3 regions of the Brevibacterium sp. 'Marine' genome follow, and region 2 is predicted to be linked to each of the others. Evidence: riboswitches for the same ligand, from Rfam matches in the RefSeq annotation. Region 2 holds a riboswitch; each other region holds the start of a gene.

The links. A riboswitch is a leader RNA that binds a small molecule or an ion and turns the genes downstream of it on or off. The one in region 2 is predicted to bind thiamine pyrophosphate.
Region 1: another riboswitch for thiamine pyrophosphate. It lies ahead of thiC (phosphomethylpyrimidine synthase ThiC); the one in region 2 lies ahead of HF684_RS03740 (TenA family protein).
Region 3: another riboswitch for thiamine pyrophosphate. It lies ahead of thiO (glycine oxidase ThiO); the one in region 2 lies ahead of HF684_RS03740 (TenA family protein).

Annotation. Positions count from the first base shown of each region.
Region 1 covers NZ_CP051626.1:585,792-591,400, reverse strand. The annotation lists gene HF684_RS02595 (DUF1684 domain-containing protein) at 1-398, opposite strand, end outside; gene HF684_RS02590 (M18 family aminopeptidase) at 534-1,838, shown strand; TPP riboswitch at 1,913-2,021, shown strand; gene thiC (phosphomethylpyrimidine synthase ThiC) at 2,017-3,825, shown strand; gene HF684_RS02580 (amidohydrolase family protein) at 3,924-4,715, shown strand; gene HF684_RS02575 (ABC-ATPase domain-containing protein) at 4,747-5,609, shown strand, end outside.
Region 2 covers NZ_CP051626.1:868,120-873,728, reverse strand. The annotation lists gene HF684_RS03755 (VOC family protein) at 1-239, opposite strand, end outside; gene HF684_RS03750 (alpha-L-glutamate ligase) at 368-1,384, shown strand; gene HF684_RS03745 (uridine kinase) at 1,378-2,058, shown strand; TPP riboswitch at 2,102-2,208, shown strand; gene HF684_RS03740 (TenA family protein) at 2,203-2,892, shown strand; gene HF684_RS03735 (NAD(P)/FAD-dependent oxidoreductase) at 2,957-4,438, shown strand; gene HF684_RS03730 (GyrI-like domain-containing protein) at 4,554-5,432, shown strand.
Region 3 covers NZ_CP051626.1:1,695,318-1,700,926, forward strand. The annotation lists gene HF684_RS07575 (ThiF family adenylyltransferase) at 1-380, opposite strand, end outside; gene HF684_RS07580 (thiazole synthase) at 377-1,144, opposite strand; gene thiS (sulfur carrier protein ThiS) at 1,146-1,403, opposite strand; gene thiO (glycine oxidase ThiO) at 1,400-2,560, opposite strand; TPP riboswitch at 2,549-2,653, opposite strand; gene thiE (thiamine phosphate synthase) at 2,665-3,348, shown strand; gene HF684_RS07600 (2-dehydropantoate 2-reductase) at 3,345-4,310, shown strand; gene HF684_RS07605 (DedA family protein) at 4,264-5,523, opposite strand.

The sequences.
Region 1 (5,609 bases), 280 kb from region 2:
TCCGTGACCCTCGGCAGGGTCGAGGTGTCGCTGGGCACGGCCGGGCTCGTCGCCCGGGTCGGCCCCGAGTTGGTCACACCCGCGCCGTTCGCCCCAGTCCCAGCCCCAGGACCTCCCCCAGTCCCAGCCCCGGAACCAGTCGAATCCGAACCGTCTCCGCCGTCGCCGACCGCGCTGAGCAGGTCGAACGTCTCCGCCGCTGGACCGGCCTTGATTCCGGTGTCCAGGGACACGGTCACCCACCCGTCGTCGACGGTGAAGGTGCCGGGGGCGTCGGTCCAGGTCGATTCGTCCTCGAGCCAGTGCAGCCCGACGACGCTGAGCCAGCCGAACGGTTTCGCCAGTGCCGAGTTCCGTGAGTCGCGCCAGGTGTTCCACTCCGTCACGAACTGGTTCACGTCGAACACTCCTTGCCGTCGCTGGTGCGGCAGCAGGATCGCTGCTCCCGCCTGATTCTCGGACCCGGTGGCAACCCGGCGTCTGAGACCTGATCTTCTTCACCTCCAAACTACCGCAAACGATAGGCTGGGGAAATGAATGAATCACTCCCGAGACCGGATCGGGCCGCGACGACAGCGGCCGACCTCGGCGACTTCGTCAGCGCCTCCCCCAGCTCCTATCACGCGGTGGCCACCGCCGCGAAACGCCTGGAAGAAGCCGGATTCTCCCACCTCGACGAGTCCGTTCCCTGGGCGCTGACACCTGGGACCGGGCACTACGTCATCCGGGACGGCGCGCTCATCGCGTGGATGAATCCCACCGTCACCGAGGCGGCTGACCGGTTCCGTGTGTTCGGTTCCCACACCGATTCCCCGGCGTTCAAACTCAAACCCGGCGGCGAGTACACCGCTGAGGGCACCCGTCAGGTCGGGGTGGAGGTCTACGGCGGGCCGTTGCTGAATTCGTGGCTCGATCGTGAGCTCGCCTTCGCCGGTCGTCTCGGCCTCGCCGACGGCCGCATCGTGCTCGCCCGCACCGGACCGATCGCCCGCATCCCGCAGCTGGCGATCCACCTCGACCGTCAGGTCAACGAGGGGCTGACCCTGGACAAGCAGCGTCATACCGCTCCCGTCATCGGCCTGGCCGACCTCGCCGAGGCGGACATCATCGAACTGCTCGCCGCGTCCGCCGGAGTCGATGCCGAGACCGTCGTCGGCCACGATGTCTACACCATCCCCACTCAGGAACCGGCCCTCTTCGGTGCGGCCGAGGAGTTCTTCGCCTCGCCGAGGCTGGACAACCTGCTGTCCGTCCACGCCGGTGTCACCGCGCTCACCCAGCTCGATGCCGACGGCCTCGACGGCATCCCCCTGTTCGCGGCCTTCGACCACGAGGAGATCGGATCGAATTCGCGCTCGGGAGCATGCGGCCCGTTCCTCGCCGACGTCACCGAACGCATCGTCGCCTCCTTGCTGCCGCAGTCGACGCGCAGCGATTATCTCGCGTCGATGGCCTCCTCGGTGTGTGTCTCCTCCGATGCCGGGCATGCTGCTCATCCGAACTATCCGGAACGACATGACCCGCATGTCCGCCCCCGCCTCGGCGGCGGTCCCCTGCTCAAGCTCAACGCTCAGCAGCGCTACGCCACGGATGCGGTCGGCACGGCCGTGTGGTCGCAGGCATGCACGGCCGCTGGGGTCGACTACCAGGATTTCGTGTCGAACAATGCGATGCCCTGCGGGTCGACGATCGGACCGCTGACCGCGACCCGACTGGGAATGACCACCGTCGACGTGGGTCCGGCCCTGTACTCGATGCACTCGGCCCGCGAGATGGTCGCGGTCTCCGATGTGCTCGCTCTCGGTGCCGCTGCGAAGGCGTTCCTCCAAGGCAGCTGACCTCGCACCCCCGGCGGGCCTCGAATCCGCCGACACCGCGGTTGTCCTCACCACGACGATCGTGATACGAATTGCACGACCCCACGGGAGCCCGCTGCACGGGCTGAGATCGGACTGCATCGTCCGAGACCGTAGAACCTGATCCGGTTGATACCGGCGTAGGAAGTGAGGACTGCAGATGACTGCATTCACCCCTGAAACACCCGCCCCTGCCACGACTTCGTCTGACGCAGATTCGCACGACGAATTCACCCTCGAGCAGTATCCGACGCATTCGCCGGCGTGGGTCGACGACACGGAGCACGGCATCCGCGTTCCCGTGACCCGCATCGAACTCGAGGACTCGAACGGCCGGGCCAACGATCCCGTCGACGTCTACCGCACCGTCGGACCGGGCAGCACTCCGGAAGAGGGACTTCCAGCTCTGCGATTTCCGTGGATCGAGGATCGCCTCGACACCGAAACGTACGCAGCCCGCGGCCACCGCATCGCCGATGACGGTCGTGCCGCCGTCCGCCGAGGTGCCCCGTCGCAGCAGTGGAAGGGACGCAGACCGGTTCCGCGTCGGGCCAAGACCGGTCGCACGGTCACCCAGATGCACTACGCAAGGCAGGGCATCATCACCCCGGAGATGCGGTTCGTCGCACTCCGCGAGCAGTGCGATGTCGAGCTCGTGCGTGCCGAACTCGCCGCCGGTCGGGCGATCATCCCGAACAACATCAACCACCCCGAATCCGAACCGATGATCATCGGCAAGGCATTCCTCGTCAAGATCAACGCGAACATCGGCAATTCCGCGGTCACCAGCTCCATCGCCGAGGAGGTGCAGAAGCTGCGGTGGGCCGCGAAGTGGGGTGCCGACACCCTCATGGACCTGTCGACCGGCAATGACATCCACACCACTCGGGAATGGATCATCCGCAACTCCCCCATCCCCATCGGCACCGTCCCGATCTATCAGGCGCTGGAGAAGGTCGACGGTAATGCGAACGCGCTGACCTGGGAGATCTATCGCGACACGGTCATCGAACAGTGTGAGCAGGGTGTCGACTACATGACCGTCCACGCCGGTGTGCTGCTGCGCTATGTTCCGCTCACGGCCGACCGGGTCACCGGGATGGTCTCCCGCGGCGGGTCCATCATGGCCGGCTGGTGCCTTGCCCACCACGAGGAGAACTTCCTCTACACCCACTTCGACGAGCTCTGTGAGATCTTCGCCCGCTACGATGTCGCGTTCTCACTCGGCGACGGACTGCGACCGGGGTCCATCGCCGACGCCAACGATGCCGCCCAGTTCGCCGAACTCGACACACTGGCCGAACTCACCGAACGTGCGTGGGCCCACGATGTCCAGGTGATGGTCGAAGGCCCCGGGCACATTCCGCTCCACCTCGTACGGGAGAACGTCGAACGCCAGCAGGAGCTCTGCCACGGCGCACCGTTCTACACCTTGGGTCCGCTGGTCACGGATATCGCACCCGGATACGACCACATCACCTCGGCGATCGGGGCGACCGAGATCGCCCGCTACGGCACGGCGATGCTCTGCTACGTCACCCCGAAGGAGCATCTCGGCCTACCCGACCGCGACGACGTCAAGACCGGGGTGATCACGTACAAGATCGCCGCGCATGCCGCGGATATCGCGAAAGGCCACCCCGGCGCGACGGCCCGCGATGATGCGCTGTCGAAGGCTCGGTTCGAGTTCCGCTGGCGGGATCAGTTCGCGCTCGGCCTCGATCCGGAGACTGCCGAGGCGTTCCACGACGAGACGCTGCCCGCGGAACCCGCGAAGACCGCGCACTTCTGTTCCATGTGCGGGCCGAAGTTCTGCTCGATGCGCATCTCCCAGGACATCCGCGACACCTACGGCAGCGCCGAGGCTCAGGAGGCCCTGGCAGGAATGCAGCGGAAGAGCCGCGAATTCCTCGCCTCTGGCGGAGAGGTCTACCTGCCCGATCCGACCGTCGGCCTCAAGGCGGACTGACCGTCGTTCAGGGCGTGGCGCGTCTATCGCAGTGTGCACGATTCGACTGACGCGCCAGGCCGTGAACGAGCGTTGCGGAGGCGATGTAGGTTGACGGTATGAGCGAACTTCAGCGTGCCTTCGACGCGCATCTGCACATCATCGATCCGACCCATCCGCTGATCGAGAACAACGGCTATCTGCCCGACCCATTCACGGTCGCCGACTATCGCGCGAGGCTGCAGAGCCTGCCCGAGGTGGGAGTCGACGTCGCCGGAGGTGCCGTCGTCTCCGGCTCGTTCCAGGGCTTCGACCAGGGGTACCTCGTCGAGGCGCTGCGGGGGCTCGGCGGCAGCTATGTCGGTGTCACACAGCTGCCGGATGCGACCACCGATGAACAGATCCGCCGCCTCGACGAGGCCGGCATCAAGGCGCTGCGCTTCAATATCGCCCGCGGTGGTTCGGCCACTCTCGATGCCCTCGACAGCTTCGCCCGACGGGTCCATGACCTTGTCGGATGGCATGCCGAGCTCTATATCGACGCCCGCACCATCGATGCCGACCTCACCGCACGCATCGCCGCACTGCCGGCGGTGAGCATCGACCACCTGGGCATGCACGAGGACGGACTGCCCACCCTGCTGCGCCTCGTCGAGGCCGGGGTGAAGGTCAAAGCCACCGGTTTCGGTCGCGTGGAACTCGACCCCGCCGAGGCGGTCCGTCGCATCGTCGACACCGACCCGACCGCGCTCATGGTGGGCACGGATCTGCCGTCGACGCGGGCACGTCGCCCCTTCTCAGATGCTGATTTCACACTCCTCCTCCAGGTGCTCACCCCCACCGAGGCGGACGCCGTGTTCTGGTCGAATGCGGCGAGGTTCTACGGCCTCGAACCGTCATCCGCTGAGTAGACGTTCATCTCCGCCCAGTAGCATGAGTGAGATGAGTTCACGTCAGTCGAATCTCGCCTCCACTCTGCACACCCTCGACGGTCGCAGCTACGGCAATCTCAAACAGATCCGCGGCCGCTACACCTTCGGACCGGTCACCGTGTTCATCGATCGGGTCCAAGCCGATCCGTTCGCCTCCCCGTCGAAGGTCCGGGTCCGTGTCGATCGTGCCGATGCGAAGGTTCCGCTTGAGCTCACCACCGAGCGCGCCGATCGCATCGCAGCGGCCGACTACCTTCTCCGTGCCGGCAACGCGGTGCTCGCGAAGCTCGATCAACGCGCACTGATCCTCGGCCGCCCCGGGCAGGAGATCCTCGAACGGACGAACATCCTCATCGACGACGCCGGGCTCGAGGCACGTCTGCTCGTCAACCTTCCGGCCCGCGGCCGCCGCATCCTCGGCCACCAGGCCGCCGACATCCTCACTCGCGATCTGCCCGAATTCGCCGAACGACTCTTTCTCTTCGACCGCTGGTCGGACGCCCCGGCAGGCAGGGGAGGGAACACTCCCGCCCCATCGGCCCACGGGCTCGCCGACCACGTCCAGCTGCACCGGGATCAGCTGGAACTGCGCAGCCGCCTCGGCGAGGCCGGACTCATCGGGTTCATCGGCAACGGGGCGATTCTGCCGCGGAAATCCGGGGATTCGGACCTGCCGATGACATCCTCCGATGCGGTGGCCTTCACCTCCCCTCCCGAACTCGAACACACGGTCGATCTCTCCAGCGGCCACAGCGTCACCGGCATGGGCATTCCCCGCGGGGTCACCGTCATCGTCGGAGGCGGCTATCACGGGAAGTCGACGATTCTGCGCGCGCTCGAACGCGGCGTCTACCCGCATATCGCCGGCGACGG
Region 2 (5,609 bases):
TCGTCGACCATGACGTCGAGGTGCATCTGCTGCGGGTGGGCCTGACCGGGCCAACTGGGTGCGTGATAGTCCTCGACCTGTTGGATGCAGATCGGCGGCCAGGAATTGGAGACGACTTCTGCCCAGGTGCCGTCCTCGTCGACGGTGACAGACCAATCCAGGAGTTTGCCGTAGAACTCCGCGAGTTCACCGGCGTCGGGGGCGTCGAGCACGACAACGGGCTGCTTTGCGATAGCCATGTCCCGAGTCTACGCCGCCGCACTGACACGACGAAGGCCTGGACACCAGGGCGTAGGATTGTTGAGCAGATCCGCCGATGCTTCCGAATACTCTCGGTCGCATCGGCTCCCGACAGTGAAGGTGCGCGATGAGTTCTCATACCCTGCCCGTCGGCGACGCTCCCGCGGTGCACATCATCCACGACAATCAGGAATGGATCGCTCCGTTCACGGATGCGCTCGACCGCCTCGGCGTCGCCCATGTCGAATGGCTGCTGCCCGAGACCACGATCGATCTTGCCGCCGAACCTCCTGCCGGCCTGTTCTGGTCGCGGCTGTCGGCGTCGGCGCACACCCGCACCGATCCGCAGGTGAAGGAGTACGGGCGAGCGGTCCTCGACTGGCTCGCCGCCGCCGGCCGCCGAGTCATCAACGGTCGCGACGTCTACGAGCTCGAGGTGAGCAAGATCCGACAGCATCGCGAGCTGGCCGGCCAGGGCCTCGACGTGCCACGCACCGCGGCCGCGTTCGGATCGCAGGCGCTCGTCGAGGCGGCTGCCGGCTTCACTCCCCCGTTCATCACCAAGCACAATCAGGGCGGCAAGGGCCTCGGTGTGCGCCGTTTCGACTCCCTCGCCGAGCTCGAGGCAGCCGCCGATGAGTTCGCGCCCGGTGGCACGAATGCGCCGATCGACGGAATCACGCTCATCCAGGAATATGTGCAGCCGGCTCAGCCGTTCATCACCCGCGCCGAGTTCATCGGCGGACGTTTCCACTATGCGGTGCGCGTCGACGTCTCAGGTGGGTCGTTCGAACTGTGCCCGGCCGATGCCTGCGAGGTCCCGGGTGCCGGGGCCAGCCCGGACGTTCCCCAGTTCGCCCGTCGAAACGACGTCACGGCCGCAACCCCGCTCATCGCGCGCCTCGAGACGCTGCTCTCAGGTCTCGGCATCGAGATCGCCGGCATCGAGTTCATCGAAACCGCCGACGGCCGCGAGGTCGTCTACGACATCAATACGAACACGAACTACAACCCGTCGGTCGAGTCCGCCGAACTGTCGGCCGGCCGGCAGCCAGCCGTTGACCGGATAGCGCAGTACGTGTCCGACACCCTCGCCGAGGCGTCCCCGCCGTCGGTGTCCCCCGCCGGGTCCGCAGCGTGGTGAGTTCCCGGGCCCGAGTTCTGATCGATCTGCTGGCAGAGCTGCGCACCGTCCGGCCGGGGCAACGTGCCCTCATTGCCCTCGATGGGGTCGATGGGGCCGGGAAGACGATGCTCGCTCACGAGCTCGTGAAGTTGGCCAAGACCGCTGCGGACGTTCCTGGACAAGATTCCCACCGACGGGTCGCCGCCATCAGCATCGACGGCTTCCACCATCCTCGGGAAATCCGCTACGCCCACGGCAAGGGACCAGACACTTTCTATCGTCATTCCTACGACTACGAAGCTTTCGTCGAGTCCGTCGTCGAACCGTTTCGTCGAGGTGATGCGATCGTTCCAGCTGTGTGGGACGTCGACGAGGACGGTCCGCTGGCGCCGGAGCCTCGGAGTCTGCCGAAGGACTGCATCCTCCTCGTCGAGGGGATCTTCCTCCACCGTCCCGAGTTGGTGGGTCTCTGGGATGCGAGCATGTGGGTCGAGGTGCCGTTCGAAATCTCAGTACCACGCGGAAACGAGCGGTTTGCCGGAGGTTTCGCCGCCGATCCCGAGGCCGCGTCGAATCATCGCTACGTCGGCGGTCAGCGTCTCTACTTCTCCGAGGCAGCTCCGTGGGAGAAGGCAACATGGGTGCTCGACAATCGCGATCTGGATCGGCCAGTCCTGACCTGCCGGAACTGATTCGATCACTCTGGCAACAGTTCTTGTCGCGGGTGATAGTGTCGAAGTCCTACAGGGGAGCGCCGAGCGAGCCGGCGCTGAGAGTGCATATGCAGACCCTTTGAACCTGATCCGGTGAGCACCGGCGGAGGGAGTGGAATCGCAATGACCACCACAGACTTGGACACGTCGATCAGCGTGGCCGCTGACGGAGCGGTATCGGCACTGCTGCGATCAACCAGCCGGCAATGGGCGGAGGCCGTCGACCACCGGTTCGTCAGGGAACTGTTCGCCGGTACCGTCGACGACACCGTCTTGCGCGACTATCTGGTGCAGGACTATCAGTTCTTCGAATCGTTCCTGTCCATGCTCGGCGCCTGCGTGGCCCATGCCGATGAGCTCGACGCGAAGCTGCGATTCGCCCGACAGTTGGGCATGCTCGTCGCCGACGAGGACACGTATTTCGTCGATTCCTTCGCCGAGTTGGGAGTCGCGCCCGCCGCCTACCTCCACCCCGAACTGACCATACCGACGGCGGGCTTCCGCGATCTCATGGATGCTGCTGTCGCCTCGGCGTCGTATCCGCAGCTGCTCGTCGTCCTCGTCGTCGCCGAATGGCTCTACCTCGACTGGGCCGAGTCCCGTGAGGAGATGCCGAAGCGGCAGGTTCACCGAGGATGGATCGACCTCCACCGAGGCGAGGCCTTCCGCGAGTGGGTGCAGTTCCTCGTCGACGAGCTCGAACGTGTGTTCCCGACCGACGACGAGGGCGCAGAGGCCGAGACCCTGAACCGCACCTGGAATCAGGCCGTCGATCTCGAACGCGCCTTCTTCGACACCGCCTACGGCAGCTGAGCCGCACTCAGCCGCCCGGGACTGCGCATCTCGGCCGCCCAGCCCACTGGCCTAGACTGGCCTCATGAGCACAGGTGTTGATGCAGTCGTCGTCGGATCTGGTCCCAACGGCATGTCTGCCGCGGTCACTCTGGCCCGGGCCGGACTCTCCGTCGAGGTGTTCGAAGCTGAAGCCACGATTGGCGGTGGTGCCCGCACACTCGACCTCGGCCTGGCACCCGGCATCACCCACGACATCTGCTCGGCCGTTCATCCCCTGGCGATCGCCAGCCCCTTCTTCGTCGACTTCGACCTGCGCGCCCGCGGCATGGAGCTGACCACCCCCGAGATCTCCTACGCCCAACCCCTCGACGGGAAACCGGCCGCGCTGGCCTTCCACGATCTCGACGAAACGGTCGACCGCCTCGGCGAGGCGGGACCGGAATGGCGGCGATTCTTCGCCCCGTTGCTCGACCGTGTCGATGACGCGATCTGGCTCTCCCTCGGTGACAAACGCTCCGTGCCCGAGACCCTCCGCGATGTTCCCGGCATTGCGAACGTCGTGAAATTCGGTCTGCGGCTCCTGTCCCAGGCCAGCCCCGCGTGGAACATTCCGCTGTCCCACGAGTCGACGCAGTCCCTGTTCACCGGGGTCGCCGCGCACGCCATCGGCGGGCTGCCGGCGATGGGCACCGCGGCGACGGCCACGATGCTCTCCACGGTCGCCCATGCCGGAGGCTGGCCCTCCCCCATCGGCGGATCTCAAGCGATCATCGACCACCTCGTCGCCGATCTCGAAGCTCACGGTGGCACCGTGCACGCGAACGCCCCGATCACCCACGTCACCGACCTGCCCAAGGGCCGCGCCTACCTGCTCGACACCTCGGCGCTGAACGCCGCTCAGATCTTCTCCGGCCTGCTGCCGGCCCACGTCGACACGAGCCTGCGAACGTTCAAGCACGGCAACGCCGCGGCCAAGGTCGACTTCGTCCTCAATGGTCCGGTCCCCTGGTCCGACCCCGAGGTCGGCCGTGCCGGAACGATCCACGTGGGCGGCTCACGTGCGCAGATGGCCGCCGCCGAGGCGCAGGTGATGAATGGACGGATGCCCGACCATCCCGTGTGCCTCGTCTCCGACCCGACCGTGTTCGACCCCTCCCGCGAGGTGAACGGCCTGCGGCCGCTGTGGACGTACGCGCACGTGCCCTTCGATTGCCCGCTCGATCCGACCGAATACGTGACACGGCAGATCGAACGCTTCGCCCCGGGCTTCCGCGACCGCATCGTCGCCCACAACGCCATCCCCGCCTCCGAGATGGCCGGGCACAACCAGAACTACATCGGCGGGGACATCGCCACCGGCGTCGTGTCCTTCTACCGGATGATGGCTCGCCCGCGCCTGACCTGGGACTCCTACAGCCTCGGCGTGCCCGGGGCGTTCCTGTGTTCGGCGGCGACCCCGCCGGCCCCGGGCGTACACGGAATGAACGGCTGGTTCGCCGCACGCCGAGCGCTGAAGACCCGCTTCGGAATCGACGAGGCACCCAGCCTGGCACCGGGCGACTGACGGAGTGCGTCCCCGCAGGGACGCACCACCATCCCAAACCTGATCGAATCGGGCACAGATTGTCGGGCGGGACACCCTGGGCCACGGGAAGTATGGATGAGTGAAGGGAGAGATCGTGATCGCTGAACTCAATACACTCATCGACGCCATCGAGTCGAACCTGACTGCCGATTCCGCGGAGTCCGTCGAGATCGGTGCGCTGGCCGCCAGGCTCGGCACGACCGAGTATCACCTGCGGCGGATGTTCTCATCGCTGGCGGGAATTCCGCTCTCGGAATATGTCCGCAGGCGCAGAATGACCGTCGCCGCCGGTGACGTCATCGACGGCGAGGATCTGCTGAGTGTAGCCGTGCGGTACGGATACGGATCGACGGAGGCATTCACGCGCGCCTTTCGGTCCGTCCACGGTACGGCTCCGTCCGAGGCTCTGCGAAATGGCGGTCCCCTTCGCAGCCAACAGTCACTCAGGTTCCGCCTGACGATCGAAGGGAGTTCGACCATGGACACCAGAATCATCGACCACCCCGCATTCGCACTCATCGGCCATGCTGTGCGTGTGCCGCTCATCCACGAAGGAGAGAACCCGCACATCCGCGAGTTCGTCGCTTCACTCCCGCACACCGAGCACGCACGGCTCAGAACGCTGTCGGACACGACCCCGACAGGACTACTTCAGGTCACGGACGGGGTGGATCCGGACTACCGAGAAGGAACCGACCTCACCTACCTCCACGGGGTCGCGGTCTCAGCGGCCGCCTCGGCGCCGGAGGACCTCGATGTCATTGATGTCCCGGCGGGGATGTGGGCCGTCTTCACGGCACACGGCCCGTACCCGCAGGCGCTTCAGGACACGTGGGCGGCCACGGCCGGCGAATGGTTCCCATCGAATCCGTGGCGGCTGCGTCCGGGGCCTTCGATCGTGTCGATTCTCGATCGCGCCGAGGATTTCAGAACGGCGACGACCGAACTCTGGCTGCCGGTGGAACGGGACTGACTCAGCTCCGCAGCCACCGGTCGGCATCGTCGTCGCAATGCCGGTCAACCACCTCGGGGGCGGTGTCGATGACGTCGTTCAGCCCCGAACGTCGTATCCAGGTGCCAGCCCGCCATGAGGCTCGCGGGCCGATCATCGGTATTGCCCGCGGTGGGGATCGTCTCCGGTTCCTCGCCG
Region 3 (5,609 bases), 830 kb from region 2:
AGCCGTTCCTCGATCGTGCGCACCTCGAAGTTCGGATCGAGCCGGTGCACGGCATCGGCGGCAGAGGTGACCTTCGGTCGACCCACATCGTCATCCCGGTGGATGATCTGGCGCTGCAGGTTCGACGACTCGACCACATCGTCATCGATGATGGTCAGCTGTCCGACGCCGGCAGCGGCGAGATTGCTGAGCACCGGTGAACCGAGTCCTCCGGCGCCGATGACCAGCACCGAGGCGGCCCGCAGACGCCGTTGTCCCTGAAGTCCGAATCCCGGCAGGCTCAGGTGCCGGGAGTAGCGTTCCAGCTCCGTCCGGGACAGGGAGTCCACGGGGTCGACGAGCGGCGGCAGCGACGGAGGAGTGGAGGCAGCGGTGGTCATTGTGCTGCGACCATTCCATCGAACGGCGATGATGCCAATGCCAACGGTCGTTTGGGGATCCTCCCGGCTCCGGCCGCCAGATGCCCGGCCTCGACGGCCAGAGCCATCGCCCGAGCCATGGCGTGGGCGTCGTGAGCGCGAGTGACGGCAGAGGCCAGGAGAACCGCGGTGCACCCGAGCTCCATCGCCAGAGCCGCATCGGAGGCGGTGCCGACACCGGCGTCGAGGATGACGGGCACCTGTGCACGGGAGACGATGGTCTCGATGTTGTGAGGGTTGAGGATGCCCAGCCCACTGCCGATCGGAGCACCTGCCGGCATCACCACGGCCACCCCGGCATCCTCCAGACGTTTCGCCAGAGCCGGATCATCGTTCGTGTAGGCGAAGACCGTGAACCCGTCGAGGACGAGCTCCTCGGCGGCGGTGAAGAGCTCGACGGGGTCCGGGAGCAGGGTGTCCTCATCGGCGATGACCTCGAGCTTCACCCAGTTCGTCTCCAGGGCCTCCCTGGCCAGTCGGGCGGTGAGCACGGCATCCCGGGCCGTATAGCAGCCGGCGGTGTTCGGCAGCACCCGGATTCCCAGACGCTGCAGCATGGTGAACACCGAGTCCCGGGACTCGGCGTCGAAGCGCCGCATCGCCACTGTGGTCAGCTCGGTTCCCGAGGCCACGAGGGCGTCTTCGAGGATGCTCAGGGAACTCGCCCCGCCCGTGCCCATCACGAGGCGAGACGACATCTCCACGTCATCGACCATCCAGCTCATCTCAGCCTCCCTGCACTGCGGTGACGATGTCGACGGTGTGCCCGTCGGCCAGGGCGAACCCGGACCAGGCACCGCGACGGATGACCTCGCCGTCGACGGCCAGGGCCAGCCCTAAGCGTCCGCCGTCGGCCGGTGTCCCATCGGGATTCAGTTCCCGTCCGGTGACCTCGGCGATGAGGTCGAGCGCCGAGGTGGCACCCGGCAGCTCATGATGGTCGCCGTTGAGGACGATGGTCGGTGGGTGGTCGCGATCGGTCATGAGTTGCTCCTCATCGGGTAGGCGGTGGTGTGGTCTGTGGTGAAGCGGTGTGGGGACACGGACTCGAGCGTCCCGTCAGGAGGCCAGTCGGAGGCAGCACCCAGGGCGAGCTCGGCGCCGAGCCGGCCGCCGAACGGGGCCAAGAGGATGCCATGTCGGAAGTAGCCGGTGCTCACAACGCAGCCGGGATCGATGCGCCCGATCATCGGCAGGTCGTCGGGAGAACCAGGACGAGCACGGGTGGTGATGTCGGTGATCTCCGCGTCGAGGATGCCCGGGACCAATCGCTGCCCGTCAGAGAGCAGCCGGTGGATCGCCCCGGCAGGGGTGCCGGAGAGCCCGTCCTCACGGGAACTGGCACCGAGCACGATCTCACCGTCGGGGCGGGGAACCAGGTAGACAGGACGACCGTTGACCAACCCGCGGATGGTCCGAGTCAGCAGGGGAGTCGCCTCGGCGGGGGCACGCAAGCGCAGCACATCACCCCAGACTTCCCGGATCGGCAGCGGCGGGGCACCGGCGATCTCGGTGGTGGCGCTGCCGGCGCAGACGACCACCTGGTCGGCTTCCAACCGGCGGCCGTCTCCCAGTGTGACGCCGGTTGTCGCCGCACCATCCCCCAGCAGCTCGGCCACCCGCTGCCGGATGAGGAGCGATTCTGAGCCAGCCGCAAGAGCAGACAGCAGTCCCGCCGATACACGACGCGGATCGATCGAGTGATCACCGGGAATGTGCACAGCCCCGGCCACGGCAGGCGACAGCGACGGTTCGATATGGCGGGCGGCACTGCCGGTGATGAGCTCGGTGGCGAAACCCGATCGCGATTGTGCTTCGCGCAGTTCCCGCAGAGCCTGCAGATCAGCCCGGTCACCCGCACACACCAAGGTCCCGGCATCTGTGAAACCGAGATCGGTGCCGGCGGCGCTCGCCACCTCGGCGGCGAATTCCGGAAACATCTGAGCCGAGGTCCGCATCAGCGGATACAGGGGAGTCTGCCCCCAGACCACCTCGGCAGCGGGAGCGATCATCCCCGCGGCGGCATGGCTCGCACCCTGGGCGGGGGCAGGATCGATGATGGTGACATCGGCACCGAAACGGCGCAGATACCAGGCCGTGGACAGGCCGATGATCCCGGCGCCGACGATGATGACTCTCACAGCTACTCCCTCCGGCGGCATGATCCGCATCAGGTCTGACGGTCGGCTCTTACGCCCTCTCAGCCTCGTTGGGAGGCTCCCGCGAACTCCTCTACTCTATGACCATGACCACACAGATGCCACCGCGCACCGCAGCGCGGCAGACGAAGAGAGCCTGGAGGCAGGCCCGTTTGGCCGAAGCGTCGCTCTACCTGTGCACCGATGCCCGGACCGCTCAAGGCGACCTCGCCGAGTTCCTCGACGCCGCCTACCGCGGGGGAGTCGACATCATCCAGCTGAGGGACAAGAGCCTCGAGGCCCGCGCCGAGATCGCAGCATTGGAAGTCCTCAGGGATGTCGCCGCACGCCACGGCAGACTCTTCTCCGTCAACGACCGCGCCGATGTCGCGCTGCTGACCGACGCAGATGTCTTCCACGTCGGTCAAGGCGACCTCACCAGCAGTCAGGCCCGGGCCGTGCTCGGCCCCGACGTCATCCTCGGACGCTCCACCCATTCCCTCGAGCAGGCGCTCGCCGCCGAGGCGGACCCGGAAACCGACTACTTCTGCGTCGGGCCGGTCTGGGAGACCCCGACGAAACCCGGCCGTGCCGCAGTGGGGACGGCACTGCTGACCGCTGCCGCCGCGAAGGCGAGCAAACCGTGGTTCGCGATCGGCGGCATCGCGGCAGGGGAGAGACTGGACGCGATCCGGCAGGCGGGCGCGAACCGTGCCGTCGTCGTCCGTGCGATAACCTCGGCAGACGACCCCGCTGCGGTCGCACGGGTGCTCACGGAGGAGTTGGAATGACCCCAGCAGCTGACAGCACATCCACCGGACGCGGTGCAGGCGCCGACCTGTCGATTCTCATCGCCGGGGCAGGCGCCACCGGCGGAGCGTTCGGCACCTATCTGCAGGAAGCCGGGCGCGATGTCACGTTCCTGCTCCGGCAGGCTCGGGCGGCGACGGTCCGCGCGGACGGACTGCGCTTCACCGCTCCCGGTGCCGATCGGACGAACCAGGTCGATGTCATCACCGCCGAGGAGCTCAGTGCCTCAACGCGGACCTTCGACCTCGTCCTCGTCGCGGTCAAAGCGGGTGGACTCGACTCGGTCATCGACGATATCGGACCGGCTGTGGGAGAGCAGACGACGATCATCCCGTTCCTCAACGGCATGGCCCAGATCGAGAAGCTTCACAACAGGTACCCCGGGCAGGTGCTCGGCGGGTTCGTCAAGATCGTCGGCACGATCAGAGACGGAGCCGTCGTCCAGCTCACCGACCTTGCGGTGATGACCATCGGCGATCTTCACGGCGCGGCCGTACCCACGCGAATCTCCGAGGCCCTCGACGCCCCCGGATTCAAACTCCAGATCGTCGATGGAGTCATCGACGGGCTGTGGGAGAAGTGGACCTTCATCGCCGCCGCGGGAGTCGTCACCTGTCTGTTCCGCGCCCCGGTCGGGGCGATCATGGCAGCAGGCGGCAGATCGCACGTGCATGCCATCATCGACGAACTCGAAGCCGTGGCGGCCGCGGCCGGACACCCGGTGTCGGAGGCCTCTCACGACATGACGCTGCAGATGCTCACCGAGGACGGCTCTGCCTTCACCTCATCCCTCTACCGGGATGTGACGGCAGGGCTGCCGAGCGAAACGGAGCACATCCTCGGCGATCTGTCGGCCAAGGCAGAGGAGCTGGGAGTCGCGACTCCGCTGCTCGACCTCACGCTTGTGCAGCTGCGGGCTGGGGAAGCCCAGAAGCGGCTCTGACCTCGGCTGTGCCCGTGCGCAGCATCGCCAGATACGGCTCCTGCGGCTGAGTGTGTTGGATGTCGGACGAACTGTGGGCAGCGGTGAATGTGACCATGGGGACGCCATCGGCGACATTGAGGACGAGCAGCGTTTCGTAGCCGCCCGGGCCCAGAGAATGGGAGCTGCCGGCCGGCAGGTCGAAGACGAGGCGTTCCAGCGGACTGTCGGGCTCGGGTGGGCGGTGCATCTCCTGGGCGGCCACATCGGCGAACTGTTCGGCGGTGATGAGGTAGGCCTTGGCCGGGGTCGGTCCGGGGACAGAATGATCGTAGAAGGCCATTCCGCCGCCCCAGACCTTCGATTCGCCGGCGAAGTAGATCGTTCCGGGCAGTTCGATCCCGGCTTCGGCACGGGGCAGTGCTGCGTCTCTGGCACCTGGATAAGTCACCTTAGCGCCGGGCGGTCGCCCGCCCTGCAGATAGCAGGCGAGCCGATCGCGAGCCATGTTCGATCCGTAGCTGACGTACCACACATGTGTTTGAGACATCCCCTCCATCATGACATCTCGGGCTCGGAGTTCGTCGAATCGGCGTCGGCTGCGTCCGCTGCGTCGGCGGCGTTCGCCGCGTCCGCTACGTCCGTGTCTGCGCCGGCGTAATCGTCGGACGAGTTCGGCCGCACCGGTGATGGCCAAGGCGATGCCGATGCCGAAAGCGACTCCGAGCAGCGGCCGGTCATCGAATATCGTGCCTCCGATGAGTCCGATACCCGTCGAATAGAGCGCCCAGGCCAGAGCCCCGATTCCGTCCCAGAGCAGAAAGGTGCGGGTCGGAGATCCGAGCAGGCCGGATCCGATCGTCGCCAAGCTGCGGCCCCCGGGAACGAACCGACCGGCGATGAGCACGGTCCCGCCTCGGCGTGAGAAGACCGTGCGGGCGGAGTCGAGGAGCTCCGCAATTCGAGTCCACCGCCGCCACCGGCCGACACCCGAAGCGGCCAAGCGGCCGACGAGGTGAGCGGCCAGATCGCCGAGGAGAGCGCCGCCGGCTGCGGCGATGACGAGTCCTGCCGGGTGAGGCTGACCCGCAGCGGCGAAGGTCGCAGCGGTGATGAGCAGAGTCTCCGACGGCACGATCGGCACGAGCGAGTCCAGCGCCGCAGCCACGGCGATGAGCAGGTACACCCACGGTGAGGTGAGTGTGGCGGTGAGCAGCTCGAGTGCGAGATCCATAGTCATCCACGCTAGGCACCGGGTGGCAGGGACGGTACGCGGTCGGGCACACAGTCGGTGCGGTCGACCGGCAGCCGCCATTGCGG